Regions from separate parts of the Undibacterium sp. TC9W genome, predicted to be linked through region 3. Evidence: predicted binding sites of a transcription regulator. Region 3 holds the regulator's gene; each other region holds the start of a gene.
The links. Region 3 encodes LexA, which represses DNA repair genes until DNA is damaged. Its sites were predicted from a motif close to ACTGTATNNNNATACAGT; they were not measured.
Positions count from the first base shown of each region.

Region 1: ACO0LN_RS05050 (DNA polymerase Y family protein) is a predicted target of LexA. The motif match lies at 2,966-2,983, and genes of this name have one in related genera.
Region 2: imuA (translesion DNA synthesis-associated protein ImuA) is a predicted target of LexA. The motif match lies at 1,241-1,258, and genes of this name have one in related genera.

Region 1 covers NZ_JBMPPJ010000003.1:194,786-198,989, reverse strand. The annotation lists gene ACO0LN_RS05060 (M16 family metallopeptidase) at 1-694, shown strand, start outside; gene ACO0LN_RS05055 (HD domain-containing protein) at 1,043-1,576, shown strand; gene ACO0LN_RS05050 (DNA polymerase Y family protein) at 1,610-2,767, opposite strand; gene ACO0LN_RS05045 (thioredoxin family protein) at 3,092-3,559, shown strand; gene ACO0LN_RS05040 (PAS domain-containing protein) at 3,594-4,204, shown strand, end outside.
Region 2 covers NZ_JBMPPJ010000009.1:230,398-234,601, reverse strand. The annotation lists gene ACO0LN_RS15545 (winged helix-turn-helix transcriptional regulator) at 1-56, opposite strand, end outside; gene ACO0LN_RS15540 (nuclear transport factor 2 family protein) at 122-610, shown strand; gene ACO0LN_RS15535 (hypothetical protein) at 788-1,015, opposite strand; gene imuA (translesion DNA synthesis-associated protein ImuA) at 1,268-1,996, shown strand; gene ACO0LN_RS15525 (Y-family DNA polymerase) at 1,929-3,452, shown strand; gene ACO0LN_RS15520 (error-prone DNA polymerase) at 3,485-4,204, shown strand, end outside.
Region 3 covers NZ_JBMPPJ010000005.1:333,880-338,083, forward strand. The annotation lists gene rplI (50S ribosomal protein L9) at 1-77, opposite strand, end outside; gene rpsR (30S ribosomal protein S18) at 104-388, opposite strand; gene priB (primosomal replication protein N) at 398-697, opposite strand; gene rpsF (30S ribosomal protein S6) at 726-1,094, opposite strand; gene lexA (transcriptional repressor LexA) at 1,360-2,016, shown strand; gene lon (endopeptidase La) at 2,224-4,204, opposite strand, start outside.

The DNA.
Region 1 (4,204 bases), on a different contig from region 3:
GGCGCAAATTGCCGTAGTGGGTGAGTTTGATGCCAACAAAGTAAAAGCAGAATTGCAAACTGCCTTTGGTGACTGGAATACGCAGAAAAAATTCACCCGCGTTGCCCGACCTTATCAGGCCACCAAGGCAGATGATAAACAAATCATCACACCGGACAAGGCAAACGCCTTCTTCTATGCTGGCATGCAACTGCCGCTGGGCATCAAGCACCCTGATTACCCTGCGCTGGTTTTGGGTAACTACCTGCTGGGTGGCAGCGCCAATTCACGCATACTGAACCGCATCCGTCAAAAAGATGGGGTCAGCTATGGTGGTGGTTCCGGCTTCAATGCATCTGCCCTGGATGAAGTAGCGACTTTCTCAGTAGGCGCTATTTATGCACCGCAAAACCGTGCCAAGCTGGAAACCGGCATACGCGAAGAAATCAACCGTGTACTGACTGAAGGCTACACACAAGCAGAACTGGAAGATGGCAAGAAGAGCCTGATCCAGCAATACCAGCTCGAACGCAGCCAGGACGCCGCACTGGCACCAACACTGGCGAACAATCTCTACCTGGGCCGCAATATGCAATACCGTGCGGAAGTAGAGAAAAAGATACAGGCACTGACCGTGGCACAGGTAAAAGAAGCCATGGCCAGACACTTGGGATATGAAAAAACCGTGCGCGTGTTTGCGGGTGATTTTAAATAATCAGTTTTAGTAGTTTTTAAAAAGTGGGCTTGCACGTGATTCTGTGCAAGCCTTTTTTATTAGAACTCATTTCATAAATATGAATGAGATGCGTTTGCCTCATAACACGGACCGGTAACACGTTTGTGGTTGTCAATTGTGGCACTATTTTCAATAAATCCAATGTTGTCTGATACGTGTTATGAGGCAAACCCTTCGGGAACTGACGATTTGGGTGCATTGCTGCGTTGCGTCCTTTGCTAAGGCATGAGCCTTAGCTGCAAGCCACGCCTTGCACTGCATCCCAAATCGCCTTGTTCGCACTCATCCCTATTTATGAAATGAGTTCTACCATCCTCACTGCTCATCATGCTCAACAACACCACTGACGCTTACCAGTTGCTGTCAAAACTTGGCGCAACAGAACGCCTGCTTACCCATGTCAAACTGGTCGGTGAAGCGGCAGATTTGCTGATCGCACAATTTGAAGACATGGGCCTGGCATTCGATGCAAATCTGATACGCCTAGGCGCCGCCATACACGATGCCGGGAAAATCCTGCATCCCCATGAACTGGATGGCCCTGGCTCACAGCATGAGCCTGCTGGTGAAAAAATGCTGCTGGAACAAGGCGTGCAGAGTATCGTCGCCCGCTGCTGTGTAACTCACGCACAATGGCAGGGAGAAGGCTTGAGCCTGGAAGAATTAGCCGTCGCTACAGCAGACAAGTTATGGAAGGGCAAGCGCGAGGCGGAGCTCGAAATGAAACTGATACAGGCTATCGCACTACAAAAGCAAGTCGATCACTGGGATATTTTCACCATGCTTGACGACGCATTTGAAACCATAGCCGCTGGGGGCAGTGACAGACTGGAACGCAGCAGGTATCCAACTAGCACTTAACATTGTCCCACCCTGAATTACCCTTCACAAATATCAAAGATCATCAAACAGCATGCCCTGGCTGACTTGCCGCTCATTACTGACATCGGCCTCTCTGACCAGCGCACTGGCCCTGACGCCTAACAGGCGAAAGCGGTGTTCCAGCGCCACCCGGCGCAGGCATTCCCCGGCCGTCCTGCGGATGACAGCAGGATCAGCCGTGGCAACAGGAATGGTGATGTCACGCGTAGAGATACGAAAATCGGTATAACGGATCTTGATACCCACGGTTTTGCAGCGGTAACCCTTTTTTGTTAAATCTCTCGCCAGGCGGGTGCAGAGATCAGTAAAAATCTCGGTCAATACCGCCCTGTCATGCACGGCATGCAAGTCGCGGTCAAAGGTGGTTTCCCTGCTGATGACCTTGGGCTCTGACTCTGTAGAAATCTCCCTGTCATCAATGCCACGCGCGGCGTTATATAGCCAGCCAGCATAATTGCTGCCAAAAGTCGTTTGCAGCAACCCAAGGTCCGCATTGAACAGTTCGCCCACGGTGTTAATACCCAGGCTTGCCAGGCGCTCGGTTGCTTTTGGCCCTATGCCATTCACTTTTTTTACCGGTAAGGGCCATATCCGCGTTGGCACGTCTTCCATATTCAATATGGTCAGGCCATCAGGTTTGTCCAGGTCAGAGCCTATCTTTGCCAACAGCTTGTTAGGAGCGACACAAATTGAGCAGGTCAGGCCGGTTGCCTCAGCAACGGCCCGCTTGAGGCTGCTTGCCAGTTCGCGCGTTTCTTGCGGATGGTCACTCAGGTCAATATAGATTTCATCTATGCCGCGATTTTCAATTTTCGGTGCAATCTTGCCGACCGCTTCTTTGAACAGCCGGGAGTAATGACGATAGGAATCAAAATCTGTCGGCAGCAGATACACATCCGGTGCCAGCTTTGCTGCTTTCATGATACCCATCGCAGAAAATATACCGAGCGCCCGTGCTGCATAGGTCGAGGTAGTAGCGACACCGCGCCCTACATAGTCTTTGATGCGCGAAAACTCATGCGTGCCATCACCTCTGGGAATCGGACGATGTGAAGAACCGCCGCCTATGAGTACAGCCTGCCCCTTGAGCTCTGGATATCTTAACAATTCAACGGATGCATAAAAGGCATCCATATCCAGATGGGCAATCCTGCGTGGTTTAGTATTCATGGCAATCAAGCATTGCCTTGCAATGCATCATGGTCTGCGTCGTGCGACTGATCATTAGCTGCCGCTGGGTAGCAAGAACGTCACACTGTATAAACATTTTCAAGAACTGCGCCACTTAAAGAATTAATAAAATGAAAAGCAAGATCAAAAACTGGATTAAAACAGGAATTAGCTATTTTATCCTGAATTGCACAAATAACTGAACATCCATACAGCAAAACCCGATTTTTCATCAAACAGAGAATTACAGCCACATACTGTTTAAGCTAAGATAGACTCATCCTGCATTTGTCGCTTTTTCCTGCGTTTTCTAATGGATTAATGATGAAAAAACTGCTTTCCCTGCTTTTTGCATTCAGTCTGATACTGGCTGTCAGCCCGGCCAGCGCTGCCCCACCTCAGGCTTATGATGAAACTGCCGACGCCCAAGCAGCGATCAACAAGGCCCTGGCAGAAGCCAAAAAAGTCGATAAAAAAGTCCTTGTCATCTTTGGTGCCAACTGGTGCAAGGATTGCCTGGAGCTCGACAAATCCATGCATGGCAAGAATGAGCCTCTGCTGGCCACCAAGTTCATCACCGTTAAAGTGAACGTGGGCCAGTTTGACAAGAACAAGGAGCTGGTGGATTTTTATGGCAATCCTACCAAGAAGGGCATACCCGCTGCTGTCTTGCTGAGGCCAGACAATAGCGTGCTGTTTGCCTCCAAAGGTGGCGAGCTGTCGAATGCACGCAAGATGAGCGAGCAGGGCGTGTATGATTTTTTTGACGAAATCACTGCCCTTTACCGCTGAATAGCATAAACAGATATGGAAAAGACTACCTGGCATGTCTGAGTTACCTGCAATGTCAGCCGAGCTTGCACCAGAAGAAACCGAGCTGGCGGCATTGCAACGCAGTCACGCCTTGCTGTCCAATTTTTCCCGCTGCCTGCCGGGCATGTTTTATCAGTTCCGCCGTTATCCGGACGCCCGCTTTTGCCTGCCCTATGCCAGTGAAGCAGTAGAAACCTTTTTTGGTGTCAAGGCAGAGCAATTGCGTGAAGATGCCAGCTTAATGTTCGCCAAAGTGCATCCCGATGATTTGCCCAAAATGATCGCGACCGTGCGCAAGTCCTTTGCCGAACTCAGCCCCTGGCACCAGGAATACCGCATCATTGCCGCTGGCCAGCCAGACCGCTGGGTAGTAGGCGACGCCACACCGGAACGCCTGCCTGATGGCAGTGTACTGTGGCATGGCTTCCTGAGTGACAATACCGAACGCAAACTCACCGAGCAAAGACTGCTGGCCGCCGAACGCCAGCGCAGCCTGGTCATGAAAGCCTCGAACCAGGGTTTGTATGACATCAATCTGCAAACCGGTGACGGCAGCTTCAGCCCTGAATATTTGCAGATGCTGGGCTATGAACCTGGCGACTTTAGCCATCCACAACAGTTCTG
Region 2 (4,204 bases), on a different contig from region 3:
ACTTCCAGTGTGCGGGCTATTGAACAGGAAAAATCAGAAAAGGAACTGCGCTCCATAATTTAGCTTGCTTGATGCAAGTTACCTGTTTATATTACTTGCATTATGCCAGTGAAAGTTTCCCATGTATGCTTATATCGTTGAGAACAAACTTCGTAAAACCTTTGCTGCTATCAACACAGGCGATGTCAGCCTGATGCTGGATAGCCTGGCTACTGATTTTACATATCGCTTTGAAGGAGATTCGCCGATTTCTGGTTTGCGTAATTCACGGGCATCCATGGCTTTATGGTGGGAGCGCTTATACCGCTTGTTCCCTGGCTTGCAATTTGAGGTAAAAGAAGTAGCCGTTATCGGGCCGCCGTGGGATACCCGTATCCATGCGGTGCTGAATTTTATCGTTCCGCACCAGCCAGATGGCCCCTACAAGAATGTAGTGATGCAATTAATGCGCATGCGCTGGGGCAAAATCACCTACGTCCATACACTGGAGGATACGCAGCGCTGCAGTCGCTATCTGGCTTGGAGTGCAAGCCAGGGATGTGATGAGGCACTGGCTGCACCTATTACCGATCAAACCTGGCCAGGCCCCGGGCCATTCTTGCGGGCTTAAGTCTTACAATTAGATTCTAGATACCTAAATGCCTATTATCTAAAGACTCTCATCAATGACAGCAGGTCTTTGCAGCAAACAATACGTACAATATGACGTATATGTTTGCTACAAACTCTTGCTCGCTCAATACGGGAAGATATTTAATAATCAGCTTAAGTAAGCATGATCAATTGTTTACCAGTTTGCTTTGGACAAAATAATCAGCCACTTGCGGAACACCAGCATTTCCAGATGGCCAGCTTGTATACCTGTACTGCAATCCAGCATAGGATTGACATAGTAAGAGCGCTGCCTGAAGTCGCGGCAGACGAATATTTCGCGACGACCAAGACGCATCAAAAATGATGTTGGGGCGAATTGCAGGCTGAAGCGTGTATCAAAGGACTGTTCGAGGTTTGCCATAATTTCAATCTCCATATCGGTTGGTATGTGATAGAGGAACGGTCATCAAGACAGCCATGCGTTCATCCATGGAACGAACTTTACCACAAACTACTGTATGCGCAATCAGTATTATGTAACACTGTGGTTTTCTCATCTCCATACAATCTCCCTATACTCTCTTATCCCAGTCACGTAGTACTGGCACATAAAATAAACTTTGAAGTCTTTCGCTATATTACATATACTGTATATTTAATCAGTGTATGTAATATGACCCACGTTTCCTCACTTTCCCCTGAACGCATACACCCCTCACTATGGCGTGCATCGCAGTTGGCGCGTGGTCAGGGTGCTTATATGCCCAGTGGTTATGCTGAACTCAATAATGAACTGCCTGGCAATGGTTGGCCACAGGGGCAATTAACCGAGATTTTGCTGCCGCAGATTGGCACTGCTGAACTCAGCTTGCTCAAACCAGCCTTAAGTCAACTTGATGGGCACCCTATTGTTTTGCTGACACCGCCTTATATACCGCAGGCATTGGCTTTTTCATGCGCAGACTTAAAGGCATCTCAATTGATATGGATACGCTGCCACAAACATGTTGATGCCCTGTGGGCGGCAGAACAGGTGCTGCGCAATAGCAGTTGTGGTGCGCTGTTATTCTGGACATCCAGCATCCGTAGTGAAGCTTTGCGTCGTTTGCATCTGGCAGCACAAAGCTCGGAGACTTTATTTTTTTTGATGCGTGACATGCGGGCGGCACAGCAAGCCTCTCCCGCCCCTTTACGATTGAGTGTGCAAACAAGTCAATATGGCCTGGAGTTGGGCATACTCAAGCGCCGTGGCAGCCAGCGCGATGCACCACTGACATTACATGTGCCCGATCATCCTTATTTGTATGCCTATGCTCATCCAGGCAAAGAAAAACTTGCGACAAACTATGGCAACTTGCCCACCGCTGTGGATAGCCGTTCACCTGCCTTTACTCCAGCTTGAGGTCTTTGTCACTCCCTTGTTTGCTCAGCAAGAGACGCAAGTCAGTGTCATTCTTCATCAAGGCCGGGTGACGTCAATGTCTGCGTCTGCCGATCAGGCTGGTATACGCTTGAATATGCGGGCGGGTGGTGTGCAAATGTTATGTGCCGATGCTGATTACTATCAGCGTGATCACAATAAAGAAAAACTGGCACTGCAGGCAGTGGCAACTGCGCTGCTGCAATACTCCCCACAAGTCTGCCTGGCAGAAGACGATTGCATATTGATTGATATCAGTGCCAGCCTGAGTCTGTTTGGGGGCATACGTGCTTTGCGTAAACGCGTGCAAGAAAGCATGCGTTTACTGGGTTATACAGCAACCACAGGCATTGCTCCCGTTGCCAGGGCTGCATGGTTATTGGCCAAGCAGGCATCGCGCAAATTACCCAGAGGACAGCATGTCTTTAAACTGCAAAGATTGAGCCAGCGCCTGGACAAACTACCCGTCAAATTACTCACTGCAGCTGAGCCTTTGACTGAATTATTACAGGGCATAGCCTGTTATAGCCTCAGGGATTTACGTCAATTACCACGCCCTGGCTTGCAGAGGCGTTGCGGCAAAGCTTTACTCATGGAGCTGGATCAAGCTTATGGTGAGCAGGCCGAAGTACATGAATGGTATCTGGCAGCACCAGAATTCAAAGTCAAAATCGAATTGCCAGACCGTATAGAGCTTGCAGAATCACTTGTTATTTTTGCCCGTAGCCTGCTGGCCCAGTTGCTGGGATGGCTGGCTGCGCAGCAACTGGCGGTTACACATATACACATGGAGTTATTGCATGAGCGTGGCCGCCAGGCTATTCCACCTACCATGTTTGATCTGCAACTGTCACAAGCATGCTGGCAAGAATCGCATTTACTGAGTTTATTCAAAGAAAAACTCAGTCAGCTCAAGCTGCATAGTGCTGTCATCGGTATGCTGTTGGAAGTAAAACAAACTATCTTGCGCGAAGCACAAAGCTATACCTTGTTCCCTGAACCGGGTGGACAAGCAAATGAGCACAAGCGTTTGCTTGAGTTATTAGTTGCCCGCCTGGGTGAAGACAATGTCTTGCAGCCAGCACCGCGTGCAGACCATAGGGCGGATATTGCCAATCACTGGATTTCTGTCATCAAGAAAGCTCCGCCGCCCTGCCCGCCATCTACTTTGGCAGGCTATGCCTTGCGCCCTAACTGGTTATTGCCCCAACCGCTGGCGCTGGACATTCACGAGCATCGCCCTTATTACGGCTCAGAACTCAAACTCGTTTCTCCGGCTGAGCGCATAGAAGCAGGCTGGTGGCAGGAGCAAATACAAACCCGGGATTACTACATCGCTGTCGATAAGCGCCATGTGCGTTACTGGATTTATCGCGAGCGTGCCAATGATCCCGACAGTGAAGAACCTGTGTGGTTCTTGCACGGCATTTTTGGATAGCCGTTTTGGATACAAGCCTTGGATATATCAACATGAGTGCCTTCCTGCCAGAATATGCAGAATTATATTGCATGAGCAATTTCAGCTTTCTGCATGGAGCATCACATTCAGAAGAACTGGTGGCACGTGCGATTAAGCTGGATTATCGCGCCCTGGCCATTACCGACGAGTGTTCCTTTGCTGGCTTGGCAAGAGCATATACAGCAGCAAAAAATACCGGCTTGCATCTCATCATCGGTGCCCACTTCAAACTGGAAGATGTAGAAGCACCAGAAAATAATGTGCATCTGATTGCCCTTGCTCAAAACCGTGAAGGCTATGGCAATTTGTCTGAAATGATCACTCTTGGCAGATGCCGGGCGACCAAGGGTAGTTACTTATTGACGCCCAAAGATTTCGTCACACCACCGCCAGGTTTGGAACATTTGTCTGGCTTGCCAGATTGCCTGTTGATACTGGTGCCAACCTACCCTGCAGAAAGCGAACTACTACTGAAACAAGCGAAATGGTTGAAGCAAAACTTCCCAGGTCGCGCCTGGATAGGTTTGAATTTACTGATGCAAATTGCAGATGAATATCAAAAACAGCAAGTTGATGCGGCAGCTGAAGTTGTGCAATTACCCGTCGTTGCCATAGGCCAGGTCACTATGCATGTCAGGTCCCGCAAGCCCTTGCAGGACACGATGACTGCCATACGCCTGTGCCAGCCCATCACTGAATGTGGTTACACGCTGGCGATGAATGCAGAGCAG
Region 3 (4,204 bases):
GCATAGCCGTCTTTAACACGAACTACATCACCCAGATTGCCGAGATTAACGACTTTATCCAACAGAATAACTTGCATATTTTTCTCCTTTACCTTGTCGTCAATTACGCTGTGTGCAAATCAGTGTATGGCAGCAACGCGAGGTAACGTGCACGTTTGATTGCAGTATCTACTTGACGTTGATACAGCGCTTTTGTACCGGTCAAACGCGCTGGCATGATTTTGCCGTTTTCTTGCACGAAATCTTTCAGTGTGTCGATGTCTTTGTAGTCAACTTTTTCTACATGTGCTGCTGTGAAGCGGCAGAATTTTTTGCGTTTGAACAAAGGGTTTTGTTGTTGACGCTTTTGCTTCAATTTGCTTTTGTCGAATTTTTTACCGAATGCCATTTTTGGCTCCTAATCTAGTAAATGTGTCTCGAATTCAGTGACGTGAAAAACGAGACTTTTGCTATTGCGATTTTTGCGCGCTAAAAAACCGGTGAATTCCATGGGATACTCCAGGGCAATTTCTGCAAAACGCTGTGATATTTCACCAGCAGCCATCGCAGAAATCTCAAACTCGACCTGCCGAACTGTGTTCGCCTCACGAGTTTCTGAGCTATGCATCAAGGTAGCAGAAGCTATCGGGATACCGGCCGGGGTGTAGCGCAATGCGCTTTTTTCCACAATCCGGGCTACGAGCTTCAGCTGATTCACTATTTTTTTACGCGACCTTTGTCAATTATTAAGCAGCAGGCGCTTCAACACGTTGCGCTTTTGCAGCATCTTCTTTCTGAACAGCTTTCATCATAGGAGAAGGTGTTGTTTCTGCTTTTTTCAATTTGACTGTCAGGTGACGCAAGACAGCATCGTTGAATTTGAATGCTGTTTCCAACTCGAGCAGAGTTTCAGCATCGCATTCGATGTTCAAGCAAACATAGTGTGCTTTTGCCAGTTTTTGAATCATGTAAGCCAATTGACGACGGCCCCAGTCTTCAACGCGGTGGATTTGACCACCACGGGCTACAACACTTGCCTTGTAGCGCTCGATCATTGCAGGAACTTGCTCGCTCTGATCTGGATGTACGATAAATACGATTTCATAATGACGCATATATTCTCCTTGTGGACAATAAAAATAGCCCGCCTCGGCGTCAAGACGAGTGCGGGAAGAGGAAAGCCGACAATAATAACCTAGTTTTTCATATTGATCAATTAGATCAGTGACTTAGGCAATTTATCTGCCAATTCCTCAAGGTAAATGAGGTATTTTTTTCACATTTCTCAGTAATTGCGCTCATTTTGACTTGCATATTCAGCTTTACTGTATAAAAATACAGACTGCTTGTATATACAGCACCTTAACACTAGAAAACGCCATGCTCAAACTTACTTCCCGCCAGGAACAAATCCTGAACCTGATCAAAGATGCCATTCAAAACACGGGCTTTCCTCCCACCCGTGCCGAGATTGCGACAGAACTGGGGTTTCGCTCGACCAATGCGGCAGAAGAACATCTGCAGGCCCTCGCACGCAAAGGCGTTATAGAAATTGCTGCTGGCACTTCACGCGGCATACGTTTGTTGGAGTCAGAGTTGTCTAGCCATATCACAGGCAAGCAACTGGCCTTGCCCCACCCTGCTCTGCTGCAACTAGCCCTGCCACTGGTTGGCCGGGTTGCAGCCGGCTCGCCGATACTGGCAAGTGAACATATTGAGTCTACTTACCACGTAGATCCCGCCCTGTTCTCTGCCAAACCAGACTTTTTACTGAAGGTACGTGGCATGTCCATGCGTGACGCTGGCATACTTGATGGCGACTTGCTGGCGGTTAAAAAGGCAGACAGTGCCCGCAATGGGCAGATCGTCGTCGCCCGCCTCGGTGATGATGTGACCGTCAAACGCTATAAAAAAACTGGCAACCTGATAGAACTGATGCCAGAGAACCCGGATTACCCTGTCATCAAGATTGGTGACGCAGGAGAAGATTTCGCGCTGGAAGGCCTGGCTGTCGGCCTCATGCGCAATTGGGTTTGAGGTCAGCCTGGGCGTGATTTTACCCTCTCGTTTACTTCACGCCCGGGCAGAATCTCAAGCTTATTTGCTTCTGCCTGCTGACAAGCCCACCTTACATCCTCCCATTAAGTGACTCACTCTCAGGCGAGATAAGCGACAGGCATAAAAAAACGTCCGGACTTTCCGGACGTTTTTCATTTCAGAGCAACGAGCTGTTACTTCAAAAACTTAGTGCTTAACAACCGTCGTGTCTGCAGGAGTTTCCGTCGGCGCTGTAGCCGGCGTTGCAGCCGCCACAGAAACAGGCTCATCCACCAAAGGAACAGGCTGAGTTTCCAGTGCAATTTCCAGGACCTTGTCTATCCAGCGTACCGGGATGATTTCCAGTTTGTTTTTGACATTGTCCGGGATCTCAGCCAGATCCTTGGCATTTTCCTCAGGTATCAATACTGTTTTGATACCACCACGATGAGCAGCCAGCAATTTCTCTTTTAGGCCACCGATAGGCAATACTTCACCACGCAAGGTGATTTCACCTGTCATGGCAACATCAGCACGAACCGGGATGCCAGTAAACACTGAGACCAGAGCAGTCGTCATGGCAATACCGGCAGATGGACCATCTTTTGGTGTTGCACCTTCTGGTACGTGGATATGGATATCACTCTTCTCGAACACATCCGCCTTGATACCCAGACGCTTGGCGCGGCTGCGTACCACTGTGCGGGCTGCTTCTATCGATTCTTTCATGACATCGCCCAAAGTACCTGTGCGGATGACGCCACCTTTACCTGGCATGTTTACAGCTTCTATGGTCAATAGATCACCACCAACTTCAGTCCAGGCCAAGCCAACTACCTGACCAATCTGGTTATCCTTGACGGCAACACCAAAGTCATAGCGGCGCACACCCAGGTACTTGTCCAGATTTTTTGAATTGACCGTGGCTTTTTTCTCGGTCTTTTTCAGCAAGAGCATTTTCACGACCTTGCGGCAAATCTTGGAGATTTCCCTTTCCAGCGAACGCACGCCAGCTTCACGGGTGTAATAGCGAATGATGTCGCGTATTGCACTCTCAGCCACAGTAATTTCGCCTTCTTTCAAACCATTGTTCTTGATTTGCTTAGGCAATAAATAACGCTGTGCAATGCTGGTTTTTTCATCTTCGGTATAACCTGACAGACGTATCACCTCCATCCTGTCCAGCAAAGCTGGCGGGATATTGTAGGAGTTGGACGTCGCCACAAACATGACGTCGGACAAATCGAAATCGACTTCGATATAGTGGTCCGAGAAAGTGTGATTTTGCTCAGGGTCCAATACCTCCAGCAAAGCCGATGAAGGATCACCGCGGAAATCGGCACCCATCTTATCGACTTCATCCAACAGGAACAGAGGATTACGCACACCAACCTTGGACAGACTTTGCAAAATCTTGCCCGGCATGGAGCCTATGTAAGTACGGCGATGACCGCGAATTTCTGCCTCATCACGCACGCCACCCAAGGCCATGCGCACAAACTTGCGGTTCGTGGCACGGGCGATGGACTGCCCCAGCGAGGTTTTACCCACACCTGGAGGACCTACCAGACACAAGATAGGTGCTTTCAGCTTATCGACGCGCTGTTGTACTGCAAGATATTCCAGGATGCGTTCTTTGACCTTATCCAGGCCAAAGTGTTCGTCTTCCAATACTTTTTCAGCATTCGTCAAATCATTGTTGACCTTGGATTTTTTCTTCCATGGCAAATTGACGATGGTATCGATGTAATTACGCACGACAGTAGCTTCTGCCGACATAGGCGACATCATTTTGAGTTTTTTCAACTCATTCTGTGCTTTGTCGCGGGCCTCTTTAGGCATTTTGGCGGCCAGGATTTTTTTCTCCAGCTCGTCAATATCAGCGCCCTCTTCGCCCTCGCCCAGCTCTTTTTGTATCGCCTTGACTTGCTCGTTCAGATAATACTCGCGTTGGGACTTTTCCATCTGGCGCTTGACGCGACCGCGGATACGTTTTTCGACTTGCAGGATATCAAGCTCACCTTCGAGCTGACCGAGTAAATGCTCAAGACGTTTTGCCACACTGAAAATTTCCAGGATGACTTGTTTTTGTTCCAGCTTCAAAGGCAGGTGCGCGGCGATGGTATCAGCCAGGCGACCAGCATCATCAATGCCAGACAGGGATGCCAGAATTTCTGGTGGGATTTTT